Regions from separate parts of the Rhizobium sp. 05N49 genome, predicted to be linked through region 1. Evidence: riboswitches for the same ligand, from Rfam matches in the RefSeq annotation. Region 1 holds a riboswitch; the other holds the start of a gene.
What was found. A riboswitch is a leader RNA that binds a small molecule or an ion and turns the genes downstream of it on or off. The one in region 1 is predicted to bind S-adenosylmethionine.
Positions count from the first base shown of each region.

Region 2: another riboswitch for S-adenosylmethionine. It lies ahead of metA (homoserine O-acetyltransferase MetA); the one in region 1 lies ahead of AC1DF8_RS06625 (O-succinylhomoserine sulfhydrylase).

Region 1 covers NZ_JBFTME010000002.1:485,194-492,477, forward strand. Annotated here, with positions in the region: gene argF (ornithine carbamoyltransferase) at 1-787, shown strand, start outside; gene AC1DF8_RS06610 (Hsp33 family molecular chaperone) at 879-1,874, shown strand; gene AC1DF8_RS06615 (hypothetical protein) at 2,001-2,591, shown strand; gene apaG (Co2+/Mg2+ efflux protein ApaG) at 2,652-3,044, opposite strand; gene AC1DF8_RS06625 (O-succinylhomoserine sulfhydrylase) at 3,233-4,417, opposite strand; SAM riboswitch at 4,464-4,542, opposite strand; gene AC1DF8_RS06630 (2'-deoxycytidine 5'-triphosphate deaminase) at 4,616-5,710, shown strand; tRNA gene AC1DF8_RS06635 (tRNA-Gly) at 5,771-5,844, shown strand; gene AC1DF8_RS06640 (DUF4274 domain-containing protein) at 6,089-6,886, shown strand; gene AC1DF8_RS06645 (hypothetical protein) at 6,943-7,224, opposite strand.
Region 2 covers NZ_JBFTME010000003.1:272,934-280,217, forward strand. Annotated here, with positions in the region: gene AC1DF8_RS08595 (SIS domain-containing protein) at 1-118, opposite strand, end outside; gene AC1DF8_RS08600 (GntR family transcriptional regulator) at 115-888, opposite strand; gene AC1DF8_RS08605 (aldose epimerase family protein) at 1,005-2,027, opposite strand; gene metA (homoserine O-acetyltransferase MetA) at 2,168-3,091, opposite strand; SAM riboswitch at 3,139-3,216, opposite strand; gene AC1DF8_RS08615 (ABC transporter ATP-binding protein/permease) at 3,364-5,205, shown strand; gene AC1DF8_RS08620 (hypothetical protein) at 5,258-5,887, opposite strand; gene AC1DF8_RS08625 (VOC family protein) at 6,035-6,433, opposite strand; gene AC1DF8_RS08630 (ABC-F family ATP-binding cassette domain-containing protein) at 6,536-7,284, opposite strand, start outside.

The sequences.
Region 1 (7,284 bases):
GATGCTGGCCATGATCTTCGAGAAACCGTCGACCCGCACCCGCGTCTCCTTCGACGTCGGCATGCGCCAGCTCGGCGGCGAGACGCTGTTCCTGTCGGGTACTGAAATGCAGCTCGGCCGCGCCGAGACCATCGGCGACACGGCCAAGGTCCTGTCGCGCTATGTCGATGCCATCATGATCCGTACGACCGAGCACAGCCGGATGCTGGAGCTAGCCGAGCATGCCACGGTGCCCGTTATCAACGCCCTGACCGATGACACCCATCCCTGCCAGATCATGGCTGATATCATGACCTTCGAAGAGCATCGCGGCCCGATCAAGGGCAAGACGATCGCCTGGACCGGCGACGGCAACAACGTGCTGCATTCCCTCGTGGAAGGGGCTGCCCGTTTCGGCTACCGCATGAACATGGCGGTACCCCTTGGTTCCGAGCCGAAGGATCACTATCTGAACTGGGCCCGCAATGAGGGCGCCGAAATCATGCTTTACCATGATGCTGACCGTGCGGTCGCCGGCGTCGATTGTGTGGTGACCGATACCTGGGTCTCCATGAATCAGGAACATCGGGCCCGTGGTCACAATGTCTTCCAGCCTTATCAGGTCAATGCGCATTTGATGGCGCAGGCCGGCAAAGATGCATTGTTCATGCATTGCCTTCCCGCCCACCGCGGCGAGGAGGTGACGGATGAGGTGATCGATGGCCCGCAGTCCGTGGTCTTCGATGAGGCGGAAAACCGTCTTCATGCGCAGAAGTCGATTCTTGCTTGGTGCCTGGGCGCGATCTGAACCATAATCGGATGTCGCGAGTCCAAAACTCGCGGCTGCGCAAGCAGCCGGTGCGCTAGCCGGCTGCTCTGACAGAACAGGAGTGAAAGCCATGGCAGAAGCTGCCGCCGCCCTCGGCGAGTTCGATTTCGCCGGCGATGATCATGTCGTCCCCTTCCAGGTGGAAGGGCTGGATGTGCGCGGTCGCGCCGTCCAGCTCGGCCCGATGCTGGATTCGATCCTCGAGCGCCATCACTATCCCATGCCCGTCGCCCGCCTTCTGGCGGAAGTGGTGGTGCTCACCGTGCTGCTCGGCACCTCGCTGAAGTTCGAGGGCAAATTCACGGTCCAGACCAAAAGCGACGGTCCCGTCGATCTACTGGTCGCCGATTTCTCCACGCCGGAAAATGTCCGGGCCTACGCCCGCTTCGATCAGGCCTTGCTCGACAAGGCGATTGCAGCAGGCGAAACGGAGCCGGAACAGCTGCTCGGCAAGGGCGTGCTCGCCTTCACCATCGACCAGGGCAAGTTCAGCCAGCCCTATCAGGGCATCGTCGCGCTTGACGGTACCTCGCTGGAAGACATAGCCGGTGTCTATTTCCGCCAGTCGGAACAGATCCCGACACGTGTGCGCCTTGCCGCTGCCGAACTCTTCGACCGCGACGAGAACGGCAAGCCGCGTCACCGCTGGCGGGCAGGGGGCCTCGTCGCCCAGTTCCTGCCGGAAGCGCCGGAGCGTATGCGCCAGCCCGATCTTCATGGCGGCGATGGCGACACGGCTACGCGCGCCCATGTTGAGGATGATGCCTGGACGGAGGCCCGCTCGCTCGTTGAAACGGTCGATGCTGACGAACTGACCGATCCGCAGGTCGGCACGGAACGCCTGCTCTTCCGCCTCTTCCACGAACGCGGCGTGCGTGTCTACGATCCGCGGGCGGTCTTCGATCGTTGCAGCTGTTCGCGCGAAAAGATCGGCGGCGTGCTGAAGGGATTCAGCGCGGAGGAAATCGAGGCGAGCCAGGAAAACGGCGAGATCGCGGTGACCTGCGAATTCTGCTCCACGACCTATCGCTTCCCGGTGCAGGAACTGACGCCTCAGCTTATCTAGTCTTCCTGACTAGAAGAGACGAGAAGCAATAAACAGGCGAGGGTACAGCACAGTGACTCGACTTTCGGTAGTCACTGTGTGTCTATGCGTTTCATTGGTTGGGCTATGAAAACGGGATGGGTGCCAATGAAGCTGTTGTGTTTGCTTCTCGCGCTGATAGCTGCGGTGCCGCAAACGAGCTTCGCCAGTGACGAGACAATGCTATGGAAAGAAGTCGGCGGCTGGACGGTGGCTGCCGACCTGACTTTGGGCAGCGCCTGCTTTGTTGCGACGGCCTTTGAGGATCGTACACTTTTCCGTCTTGGCTTCAATTTCCTCGATAAGGACCATCCCTTTTATATTCTGATGGTCAATGACAATTGGAAATCGTTGGAGGAAGGCAAGCAATACCCGATCGAACTCTATCTGGACCGCTCCAAATGGACTGTCGATGCAAGCGCTGTGGTCTTTAACGGTGAAAAGGGACTACGCATTGATTTTAAAGATACTAACTTGGTCAGCGAGTTTGCCGTCAAGTTGGGTTTTCGCGCCGATTTTAACGGCAAGCGAATAGTCGCCCTTAGTCTGAAAAACTCCGTCAAGGCTATTGATGAGATGATCGCCTGTCAGAAGGCCGTTGACGCTGTCCTGGCCAAACAGTCGAAACCGCCACAATCAAAGGATCCATTCGATGCAAAACCGGATGCTCAGACCGCCTCGGATCCGTTTGAACTTTAACAGAGATTGACGACTGAAGGCTCAAGATTGACGCATCGTCACGAATAGCGAGGCTACGCTTTAGTTCAGCACCCTGAGCAGGCCGGGTGAATCGAGCGAGAAGGCGGGTATGTCGACATCGAACATCTCGCCTTCGTCCGTCTCCATCTGGTAGTGGCCAAACATCAGGCCGGATGGCGTATCCAGCGGGCAGCCGGAGGAATATTCATAGGTATCGCCCGGCTGCAACCGCGGCTGCTCGCCGACGACGCCGGGGCCGCTGACCTCGTCGATCTGCCCGTTCTGGTCGGTAATGTTCCAGTAGCGGTTGACGAGACGCACGGCGATATCGGAGTTGTTGCTGATCACCACGCGATAACCCCAGACATAGCGATCGTCTTCCGGATCGGATTGCTCCTCCAGATAAAACGGCTCGACAACGACTTCGATATCTCGTGTGAGGGCGCGATACATGCCTTACACCTTAGTCAGGATACGTTACCCGTATCTTATACGAGGCCTCTTCCGTCAAGAAACGGTACAGTGATCGCGGCCTCACTACCTTCAGTTGGGCCGCCTTTCGTTCATTAAGCCTAACTCTCAGTGTTAATTTCAAGGCAAATGCGACGGCCGCGGCGTTTGCCGGCGGCCGTGCCTTGATGTCAGGCCGAAACCTTGGCCAGAGCGCGAGCGAAATCCTCGATGAGATCGTCCGTATCTTCGATACCGGCCGACAGGCGTACCGTGCCCGGCGAGATGCCGAGTTCGGCGCGAGCCTCATCCGTCAGGTTCTTGTGCGTGGTCGTTGCCGGGTGGGTGATCAGGCTCTTGGAGTCGCCGAGATTGTTGGAGATTTTCACGATCTCAAGCGCATTCTGCAGCGCGAAGGCCGCCTCCTTGCCGTCCTTCAGTTCGAAGCAGACGAGTGTCGAGCCGCCCGACATCTGCTTGGCGATGATATCGGCCTGCGGATGGTCCTTGCGGCCGGGATAGATGACCTTGGCGACCTTGCCCTGATCGGCGAGGAAATCGGCGATATCAGCCGCATTCTGCGTCTGCTGCTTGACGCGGAGCGGCAGCGTCTCGATGCCCTTCAGGAGTGTCCACGCATTGAAGGGCGACATGGCCGGGCCGGTATGGCGGAAATAGTCGTGCAGGTTCTCGTCGATCCATTCCTTGTCGGAGAGAACGACGCCGCCGAGGCAGCGGCCCTGGCCGTCAATATGCTTGGTCGCCGAATAGACGACGATATGGGCACCGAGCTCCAGCGGCTTCTGGAAGAGCGGCGTTGCAAACACGTTGTCGACCACGACCTTTGCGCCGATCTGGTTGGCGAGCTTGGCGACACCTGCGATGTCGACAACCTCCAGCGTCGGATTGGTCGGGCTTTCCAGGAAGAAGACCTTGGTCTTTGGGGTAATAGCCTTTTCCCAGTTTTCGAGGTCGCGACCGTCGATCAGCGTGCAGTCGATCCCGTATTTCGGCGCAAGCGTCTCAACTACCCAGCGGCAGGAGCCGAAGAGGGCGCGCGCAGCAACGATATGATCGCCGGCCTTCAGCTGGCAGAGGATGGCAGCAGTAACAGCGGCCATGCCGGAAGCGGTGGCGCGGGCGTCTTCAGCGCCTTCCAGCATGCACATGCGCTTTTCGAACATGTCATTGGTGGGGCTGCCGTATCGCGCATAGATGAAACCGTCCGTCTCGCCCTTGAAGCGCGCTTCGGCTGCTTCGGACGTATCGTAGACGAAACCCTGCGTGAGATAGATTGCCTCTGAAGTCTCGCCATACTGCGAACGGAGCGTTCCGCCGTGGACGAGTTGGGTTGCTGGGCGCCAGGTCTTGCTCATGCCATCACCACTTTCAAACAACAAAAAAACCGGCCGCAAATGCAGACCGGTTTTCAACCCGGTCTTTTTAGCCACTTGTTTAACGTGGCTGCAAGCCGACCGGCCAAATCACCACGGGATAAATTTGCAATACTGCCGTTCTAAGCTTGCGTCAATTCCCCGACTTTGGTTTTGTCTCCGCGAGTATATGGATGGAGCATGATGGCTCGCGAAACTGGAATTTTGGCTGACCGCGCAATTGCCGCGCTGTTTGAAACCGGGCGCCTTCAAAGCGAACGCGAGCTGGATCGCGACCAGATCCAGCCGGCAAGCTTGGATCTGCGGCTGGGCGCCAAGGCTTTCCGGGTGCGCGCCAGCTTCATGCCTGGCCCGTCCCATCTCGTTTCCGACAAGCTCGATCGGCTGAGCCTGCACGTCATCGACCTCGGCGAGGGCGCGGTACTGGAAACCGGCTGCGTCTATATCGTGCCGCTGATGGAACATCTCGATCTGCCGGCCAATATGTCTGCCTCGGCCAATCCGAAAAGCTCGACCGGTCGCCTTGATATCTTCACGCGTGTCATCACCGATTACGCGCAGGAATTCGACAAGATCCCATCAGGCTATTCCGGGCCGCTCTATCTCGAAATCAGCCCGCGCACCTTCCCGATCGTCGTGCGCCGCGGCTCGCGTCTCTCGCAGATCCGCTTCCGCGTCGGCCAATCGGTACTCGGTGAGCCGGATCTTCTGAAACTGCACGAGACGGAAACGCTGGTCGCAGCCAAGCAGCCGAACATTTCCGGCGGCGGCATCGCGTTGTCGATCGACCTGACGGGCGACAAGGACGGCCTGATCGGCTACCGCGGCAAGCATCACACCGCCGTCGTCGATGTCGACAAGAAGGCCCAGCACGATATCTATGATTTCTGGGAACCGCTCTACAGCCGCGGCCGCAACGAACTGATCCTCGACCCTGACGAGTTCTATATCCTGGTCTCGCGCGAGGCCGTACACGTTCCCCCGCACTACGCGGCGGAAATGACGCCCTTCGACCCACTCGTCGGCGAATTCCGGGTCCACTATGCCGGCTTCTTCGACCCCGGTTTCGGCCATGCTCCGGCAGGCGGTCGCGGCAGCCGCGCGGTGCTCGAAGTGCGCAGCCACGAAGTTCCGTTCATCCTCGAAGACGGCCAGATCGTCGGCCGCCTGATCTACGAACACATGCAGGAACAGCCCTCGAGCCTCTATGGCTCAGGTCTTGGCTCCAACTATCAGGCCCAGGGCTTGAAGCTCTCGAAGCATTTCCGCATCTGATATGCGGTGACGCCGCGACTTGACAGCGACCGCCATCTGTTGGAAGTCTCAAGTCATCAGGCGGGTGTAGCTCAATGGCAGAGCAGCAGCTTCCCAAGCTGAATACGAGGGTTCGATTCCCTTCACCCGCTCCAGCGACCTTCACAGCGGAATTTTACAGAGTCTGCCAGCGCCCAATTCCTTGTCCGTGGCGCTAGACGACTATCAGGTAGCCTCCACTGTCATCCTGAGGGCAGGCAAATGGCGACTTATCGCGCCGGCAATCCCGCCAAGGTAAGTATCACACATGCTCCAATTTATATGGCCAGCTTGAGCATTTGACGGCTGATTGCCGGGATACGCTTTGAAGATAGATGAGGCGGCAGTCAGAGGAGAGCGATGACCGACAGGTTTGAAAGTTACGATGCCGAACAACGCGCGATGATCGATTGGTTGACTGGCCGTTCGCCGGATGCTCGCCATGCCATTGCCCTGGAGCTCAATTTTGACTTCGCCGAAGATGTATTCGAGTGGATTCTGACCCAGCCGGACTGCGATTTGGCAACTGCGGCAAGCTATTTCTGGCGGGCAGGACCCCTGGAACGGCTTGAAGATCCCGATTTCTTCGGGGAAGAGAGTTTAGCGTTAAAGCGGCTGGTAGAGCGCGTTAACGCAGGTTTTTATAGCCGATCGGAGATTTTTTACCGCGGGCAGGAGCCACGGAGCGGCGAAGAGGTTGACAGCGCAACACTTCAAGAAGCCGAAATGTTGCGAGAATTTGCGCGTACCCACAAGGCCTCTGATCTTCCTTGGACCCTCCCTGAGGCATTGGTGCCGCCGTTCGGACATCGCGTAGTTCGCATTTTGGAGGAGGAAGATTTCGATAAATCGGAGGAACTCCGGATACTGTTTGCCGGGCTTGGTACAGGTTCCGGACCGGCTGCAGAAGAATTCACATGGGCGAAGCCGTCCCCAGGAAATATAGCGCGGCGTGCGCAGAGTTCTGTCGTTGGAGAGGGAGCCGCAAGATCGAGCAGGTCCAATTTAACGCCATTATATCTTTACATCGCATTCGTTGTGGCGGGATGGGGACTTGTTTACGTCTTTGAGCCTCCAAGGCTCGTGTACACGGTTATGATTGTATGTTGCATACAGTTCGGAATTACGACCGGCATTAGGCTGCGATCTCGAAAATAGAAATCTTGCAGTGGGCATGCGAGCATGCCCACTGCAAGCTCAATTCTTTCTAGCCCTCAATCTCTTCCGAAAATTGTGATTGGCCGATATCGACGATGCGCGATCGCAAGCGAGCGATCCGGGCGAATGATATAGGTTTCCTCGACCTGCCGGCCGAACTGGTCGATGAAATCGTGCGGGAAGGTCGAGCCGATTGGCGACTTGGTAAGCTTCGAACGCGGCTGACCGCTATAGGTGATGCTGCCGGGAATGGGTTCGAGACCGGGACCGTTATACTCGACAGTGGTGCAGCCGGCGAGCGCCAGCGCGCTGATCAGGCCAAGTGCGATCAGTTTCATGTTGGATGCCTTTCTTTCCGCAGCACGGCGCCATTCTACCTCAAATCGTCAAAAGCTCAC
Region 2 (7,284 bases), on a different contig from region 1:
CGGACGAGAACAGCCGGGCGATTTCGGCGAAGGCCGGCTTTTCCTTTTCGAGCAGGGTGGCGACCACCTCGGGCGACTGGCCCGCTTCCTGCAGCATCAGCGACTGGTTCTCACTCATAGGTCATCTCCAATTCTCAATTCGGCAACGAAGTCATAGGCGTCGCCACGATAGTGCGAGCGGGTGTATTCGACGACACGCTGGTCTTCCAGGCGTGAAACGCGTTCGATCAGAAGCGCCGGCGCACCGGCCTTCACGGCAAGAATAGCCGCCGATGAAGGATCGAGCGTGACGGCGGTCAGGCGCTGCATGGCGCGCACCGGCTTGTGGCCGCTCTGGGCAAGCGCATCATAGAGCGAGCCTTCGCCGCCGGCATCCTCGGCGAGAAATTTGACCGGCACGACGGCGCGTTCGATCGCAAGCGGCAGCCCGTCGGCCAGACGAAGGCGATCGAGCCGCAAAACCGGCTCATCCACACCGAGACCAAGCAGGAAGGATTCTTCCGGGGAGGGATTGTTGATGGTGCGCGACAGGATCTTCGCCGCCGGCGAGCGCCCGCGCGAGCGCATGTCCGCGGAGAAGGAGGAAAGCCGCCACAACGACTGCTCCATGCGCTCCACCCTGCTGGAAACGAAAGTGCCGCTGCCATGGCGCGATTCCAGCGCGCCCGATGTCATGAGGTCGCGATAGGCTGTCCGAACCGTCACCCGGCCAAGCTTCAGGGCTTCCGCCAGGTCGCGTTCGCCGGGCAGCGCTGTTCCGGGTTTCAGCAGACCTTCCTGGATGAGACCGGTGAGCGCCTGTGCCAGCCGCTTGTAAAGCGGTCCAGTCGCCGCCTCGTCGCGCAGCCCACGGCCATTCAGTTCCGCTATCAGACTGGTTCTATCCATGGACACACAATAGAACCTATTTAGAACCAATCGGCAAGCAGATTCATTCCGCCGAAAAAGAAAAACCCTCGCGAGACACCGCGAGGGTTTCATTGATCTAGGCCGGAAGGCTGAGCTCAGCTCTTCGTGAAGATGTAGTCCGTTTCCTGCCGCAGCACCTCACCGGGACGCAGAACCGCGTTCGGAAAGCCCGCATGGTTGATGGCGTCAGGCCAGATCTGCGTCTCGAGGCAAAAGCCGGCGAAAGGACCATATTTGCGGCCGCCAAGACCAGGCACCGGCACACCGAGTTTGAAACCGGCATAGAACTGTACGCCCGGCTCGGTCGTGCGCACCTCCAGCGAGACGCCGGAGTGCAGGCTGCGGGCAAGCACGACCGAGCGCTTGGCCGTGCGCTCGCGCGAGAAGCAGAAATTATGGTCATAGAGCGCCTGCTCCTGACCGTCGAAACGCTTCATCGGCGCCATCACCCGGAAGTCGAACGCGGTGCCCTCGACGGAGCGGATCTCGCCGGTCGGTATCTGCTTCTCGTTGGTCGGCAGGTAGTGGTCGGCGGCGATCATGATGTCATGCGCCAGTGCATCGTCCCGGCCGTCGAGATTGAAATAGGAGTGCTGGCAGACATTGGCGATCGTCGGCTTATCCGTCACCGTCTCGTAGTTGACAGAAAGCTCGCCGTTGCCATGCACGCGATAGGTCGCCTGGATCGTGCAGTTGCCGGGATAACCGGCGCGACCATCAGGATCGACGATCTTCAGCACGACACGGTCGCTCTCGTGCTCGACGATCGTCCAGACAAGTGTACCGATATTGTTGCTGCCGCCGTGAAGATGCGTAACGCCCTTCTCGTTCAGTTCGAGCTGGTAGTTCTTGCCGTCGAGCGAAAACTTTCCGTCGCCGATACGGTTTGCACAGCGTCCCGGCGTCGCGCCGAAGAAGGGCGAATGAGCAAGATAGCCTTCGAAATCCTCGAAGCCGAGCACGAGCGGTGCGTCATGACCCTCCAGCCGCGCATCCTGGATGACCGCGCCCCAGCTCAATACCTTGACCGTCAGTCCGCCGCCGCGGATGACGACACGATGGACGGTCTCTCCGTCCTTCGTCTGTCCGAAAACTTCCCGTTCCAATTTGTCCGCCATGATCGACGCTCACTCCATCCCTAGGATTCAGGAACCGGAACCYGCCCCCATTCGCCGCAAACCGCAACCGGGCAGGGCCGGAAAACAAAACGCCGCCGCAGAAATGCGACGGCGTCATTTCTAAACCTGACTGGTGACGCTCAGATGTCCGAGCCGATCTCTTCGATATCGTAGGATGTCGTCTGGTAGATCTCGTTGATCCAGTTGCCGAAAAGCAGATGCGCATGGCTGCGCCAGCGGTTCTGCGGCGCGATCGCCGGATCGTTATGCGGGAAATAGTTGTGCGGCATTTTGATCGGCACGCCGGCATTCACGTCGCGGAAATATTCGTCCGAGAGAGACGTGGAATCATACTCGACGTGATTGAAAATATAAAGCCGGCGACCCTTCGGCTCGTGCACGAGACAGACACCCATCTCACTCGATTCCATCAGGATCTCGAGGCCGTCGATCTTCTCGATGTCGGCCCGGCGCACCTCGGTCCAGCGCGACACCGGAACCTCGAAATTGTCGGAGAAACCGTTGAGATAAACGGAAGACGGCTTGAGATTGCGGTGGCGGTAAACGCCGAAGGCCTTTTCCTTCAGTTCATACTTCGGCACGCCGTGGAAATGATAGATCCCCGCCATCGCGCCCCAGCAGACATTCATGGTCGAGTGGACATTTGTCTGCGTCCAGTCGAAAATCTGCTGCATTTCCTTCCAATAGGTAACGTCCTCGTAAGGCAGCGTCTCGATTGGCGCGCCCGTGATGATGAAGCCGTCAAACTTGCGGTGCTTCACTTCCTCCCAGGTCTGGTAGAAGGCGAGCAGATGTTCTTCAGACGTATTCTTGGCCTTGTGGTTGCCGACGCGGATCAGCGAGAATTCCACCTGCAGCGGCGAAGCGCCGACGAGGCGCGCCATCTGCACTTCTGTCTTGATCTTGTTCGGCATGAGGTTGAGCAGCCCGATCTGCAGCGGGCGGATATCCTGACGGATCGCCACCGTTTCGGTCATCACCCTCACGCCCTCGTTGACGAGGGTTTCGAAGGCTGGCAACGTATCGGGGATCTTGATGGGCATTGCGGTCAACTCGATCAAAATAAAAAACCGGCGGCGAAAGAATCGCTACCGGTCCGCACGCGGCCCTTTAGCGACTTATTTAACGTGGCTGCAAGCCGGCCGGCCAAATCACCACGAGACATCATAATTAACGCCAGTGCGCCCGCGAATCAACTGTCAATAAGAACAACTGTCCAATCCATCACGCTTTCTTTATGGGTGGTGGAATCTGTTGATGGACCAGTAACGCCCCCATGGTATTAATGGTGTGATGGGCGATTTTGGAAAAAATAATGAAAACTGACGTCAAAGGGGGGAAGGGCATCCAGAATCAGGACCGGGTGGGATACGATCTCAGCCTGACATATCGGCTCGGAGTAATGTTCTCCGCATTCTGGAATTCGCAGGTCCGCGGCAAGGTCGTCGCGCTTGCGATCCTGCTGGTGGTCATCATCCTGGCGACCGCCTATGGACAGGTGATCCTCAACGAATGGAACGCCCCTTTCTACGATTCCCTCGAGCGTCGTGATCTTGGCGAGTTTTTCCGCCAGCTCGAAGTCTTCGCGATGATTGCCGGTGCGCTGCTGCTGCTCAACGTGCTGCAGGCATGGCTGAACCAGATGACGGCCCTTTACATGCGCGAAGGTCTTTCGCGAGATCTCGTCGATCAGTGGCTGGAGCGCAAGCGTGCCCTCAAACTCTCCACCATCGGCATCCTCGGCGTTAATCCCGACCAGCGCCTGCACGAAGATTCTCGCAATCTCGCTGAAAGCACGACCAACCTCGCCCTTGGCCTCCTGCAGTCGACCATTCTGCTCGTCAGCTTCATCGGCGTGTTGTGGGAGCTTTCGAGCGGCTTCATCTTCCGGATCAGCGGCTACAACTTCACCATCCCCGGCTATATGGTCTGGGCGGCAATCTTTTATGCTGCATCGGCCTCGGTATTGAGCCAGGTCGTCGGCCGCAAGCTCGTCAAGCTCAATGCCGACCGGTTTTCCAAGGAAGCCGAGCTGCGCTTTGCGCTGATGCATGCCAACGAAAACATGCCGGCGATCACAGTAGCGCGCGGCGAAGAGAACGAGCGCAAGCGGATCAACAACGATATCAGCAACGTTCTCGCGGTCATCAAGCGGCTCGCCATGGCCAATACCAACCTGACCTGGGTTTCGGCAGGCTATGGCTGGCTGGTCATCGTCATTCCGATCATCGTCGCCGCGCCCGCTTATTTTTCCGGCGGCCTGACCTTCGGGCAGCTGATGATGTCGGTCGGCGCGTTCAACCAGGTCAATACCGCGTTGCGCTGGTATGTAGCGAATTTCGGCCCGATCGCCGAATGGCGCGCGACATTGATGCGTGTCACCGACTTCCGCCAGGCGCTTCAGGAGATGGATGATGGCTTCGATTTGAAGGATTCCATCGTCTATGAGAAAACCGCACCTGATACGTTGACTCTGAAGGATATCGTCATCGTCGCCAAGCTTGGCGAGGAGATCGATGATTGCGGCGGCTTCCGCTTGCGTGAGACGGACGTGGTGATCAAGGCCGGGGAAAAGGTCATGATCAACGGCGATCACAGCGTGAACCGCCGCCTGCTCTTCCAGGCCATGGCAGGCCTTTGGCCCTGCGGCAAGGGCACGATCGGCCTGCCCCCGATTGACGACATTCTGTTCATCCCCCAGGTTGCCTATGTACCGGGCGGCACGCTGCGCGAGGCAATCGCTTTCCCGGGAAAACCCGAGGCCTTTGATAGGACGGCCATCGAAGCCGCGCTTGAGGCTGCGGGCTTGCATTCGCTTGTAGCCCGCCTTGATAGCCGCGCACGCTGGGACAAGCTTCTCGATGCCGATGAGCAGAAGGCAATCGCTTTTGCCCGCCTGCTGCTGGTGAAGCCGCGCTGGGTCGTTTTCGACGAAGTGCTCGAAGGCATGGAGCCCGAATGGCAGCACACGATGACCAGGCTGCTCACCACCATGCCGGAGACCAGCATGATCTATATCGGCCGTTCAGAAACCTATATGGAGGCACTGCATCCGCGCACGCTGCACCTGCAGGCATTGCCTTCCAAACCGGAGGAGCAATCAGCGGCAACTGCTGCCGGATCGAGCGCCGCGGCAGCTCCTGCCCCGGCGCTCTAGCAAAATTCCTGCAAAATGTGCGGCGTTTGGTGTCCGGGAGCTCCGGACGAGCTCACATTGGCGGCGTCACACCATTCACGCCGACGGTGACCTGCGAAGCCGAGATGGCGCCGTCGGCTGCCTTTTCCGCCATGACGATGACACCGGCACCCGGCTTCAGATCAGCTTTCGTCGCCGGAGCAAAGGTGACGATCGGCGTGCCGTCGGCAATCGAGACGGTCTTTTCCTTGCCCTGATAAGTCAGCGTGATCGTATGTCCATCGACGGCCTTCACCGCGTTGCTGACGGTCGCATTCGTCATCGAGCTATTCGGCTGCAGATCCCACGGACGGTTGCCTTCTCCGGTGCCTTTCATCGACGCGGGGAAGATCAGTACTTCGATGGCACCATCGGGACCGGTGCCTTTCGGCAGCGAGGCAACTCCGACGAAATCGCCGACCTTGATGTCGTCGACCGATGCATTTTTGATACCGGCGACTTTCCAGCCCGATTTGAGCGCAACCGTCGCATCGCTGCCTTCGCGGGTCTTGACGACAAGCGTATCGCCGTTGAGGCTCTCGATCGTGCCCCGCACGCGCAAGCGCTGGCTTTCCTGCGCACTCGCCGCCTGCGAAAGGCCAAGCACGAGGAAGCTGCTGGCTGCAAGCGCCATGATTATTCTGGTATAGGATTTGCGAGACATGTGACTCTTCCTTATCGCCATTGATCGGCACAATCCCCGGCTGCCGGAAAGCAGTGTATGCCGCGTGTCGCGACACGTGCGAATCAAGGAAAAGTGAGGGAGCGGACCCCGGCAAACCGATCGTTGCCCGAGTCCGCAGAGACCGCCTCAGCCGGCCGCGGACATATCCATATACATGATTTCCCAGACATGGCCGTCGGGGTCTTGGAAGCTGCATCCATACATTGGCCCCATATCGAGGATCGGCTTCCAGGGCTTGCCGCCGGCCGCTAATGCCTTTTTCAAGTAGTCATCCACTTCGCCGCGACTGCCGGCCGAAAGGCAGGTTAGGACTTCCTTACCCTTCGACGTATCGGCGATATCGCCTTCGATGAACTGCTGGAAGTGGGCGTGGGTCAGCAGCATCACATAGATATTTTCCTCGACGATCATGCAGGCGGCATCGTCAGTGGTAAAATTCGGATTGTAGGAAAAGCCGAGCGCCGAGAAGAATTCCTTCGACTTGACGAGATCCTTGACCGGCAGGTTCACGAAAATCATGCGCATGAAAAATCTCCCTTTGGTGTAACGGCGCCATGCCGTTGATCACGTTCTGCTCAAGGACGGACGAAAACCACCCGATCCGACAAACGGAAGAATTTTTTCGGATCAGCCTTCCAGTTCCTCGCGCAACATTTCGAGTTCCAGCCATTCCTCTTCCATCTTGACCAGACTTTCGCGCAGCTTCTCCATCTCGGCAGCCAGCCGATTGAAGGCCGCCGGATCCTTGGTGAAGAGGTTCGGATCAGCCATCCTCTCCTCCCGCTTGCCAATCTCCGCTTCCGCCTTGGCCATTTCCTTCGGCAGGTTTTCGAGCGCGAATTTCTGCTTATAGGAGAGCTTGCCCTTTGAAGCCGAAGGAGCGGCAGCCGCAGCCTCCTGCGCCTTCGGCTTTTCCGCCGCTTTCTCGGCCCGCCTACGCTCCTCGGCCGCACCCTTGCGCTGTGCCAGCATGTCGGAATAACCGCCGGCATATTCGATCCAGCGCCCATCCGGTGCTTCCGGATTGGCAGGTGCAATCGTCGAGGTCACCGTGCGGTCGAGGAAATCGCGATCGTGGCTGACGAGGATGACGGTGCCGACAAAGCCCGTGACGATCTCCTGCAGCAGATCCAGCGTCTCAATGTCGAGGTCGTTGGTCGGTTCGTCGAGAATGAGCAGGTTTGCCGGTCGTGACAGGATGCGCGCCAGCATCAGCCGGGCGCGCTCGCCGCCGGAGAGGTTCTTGATCGGCGTGCGCGCCTGCTCCGGCTGGAACAGGAATTCCTTCATATAGCCGGTCACATGCCGCTGCTCGCCATTGACCAGCAGATTCTCGCCGCGCCCGTCCGTCAGGTAATTGGCAAGCGTATCGTCAG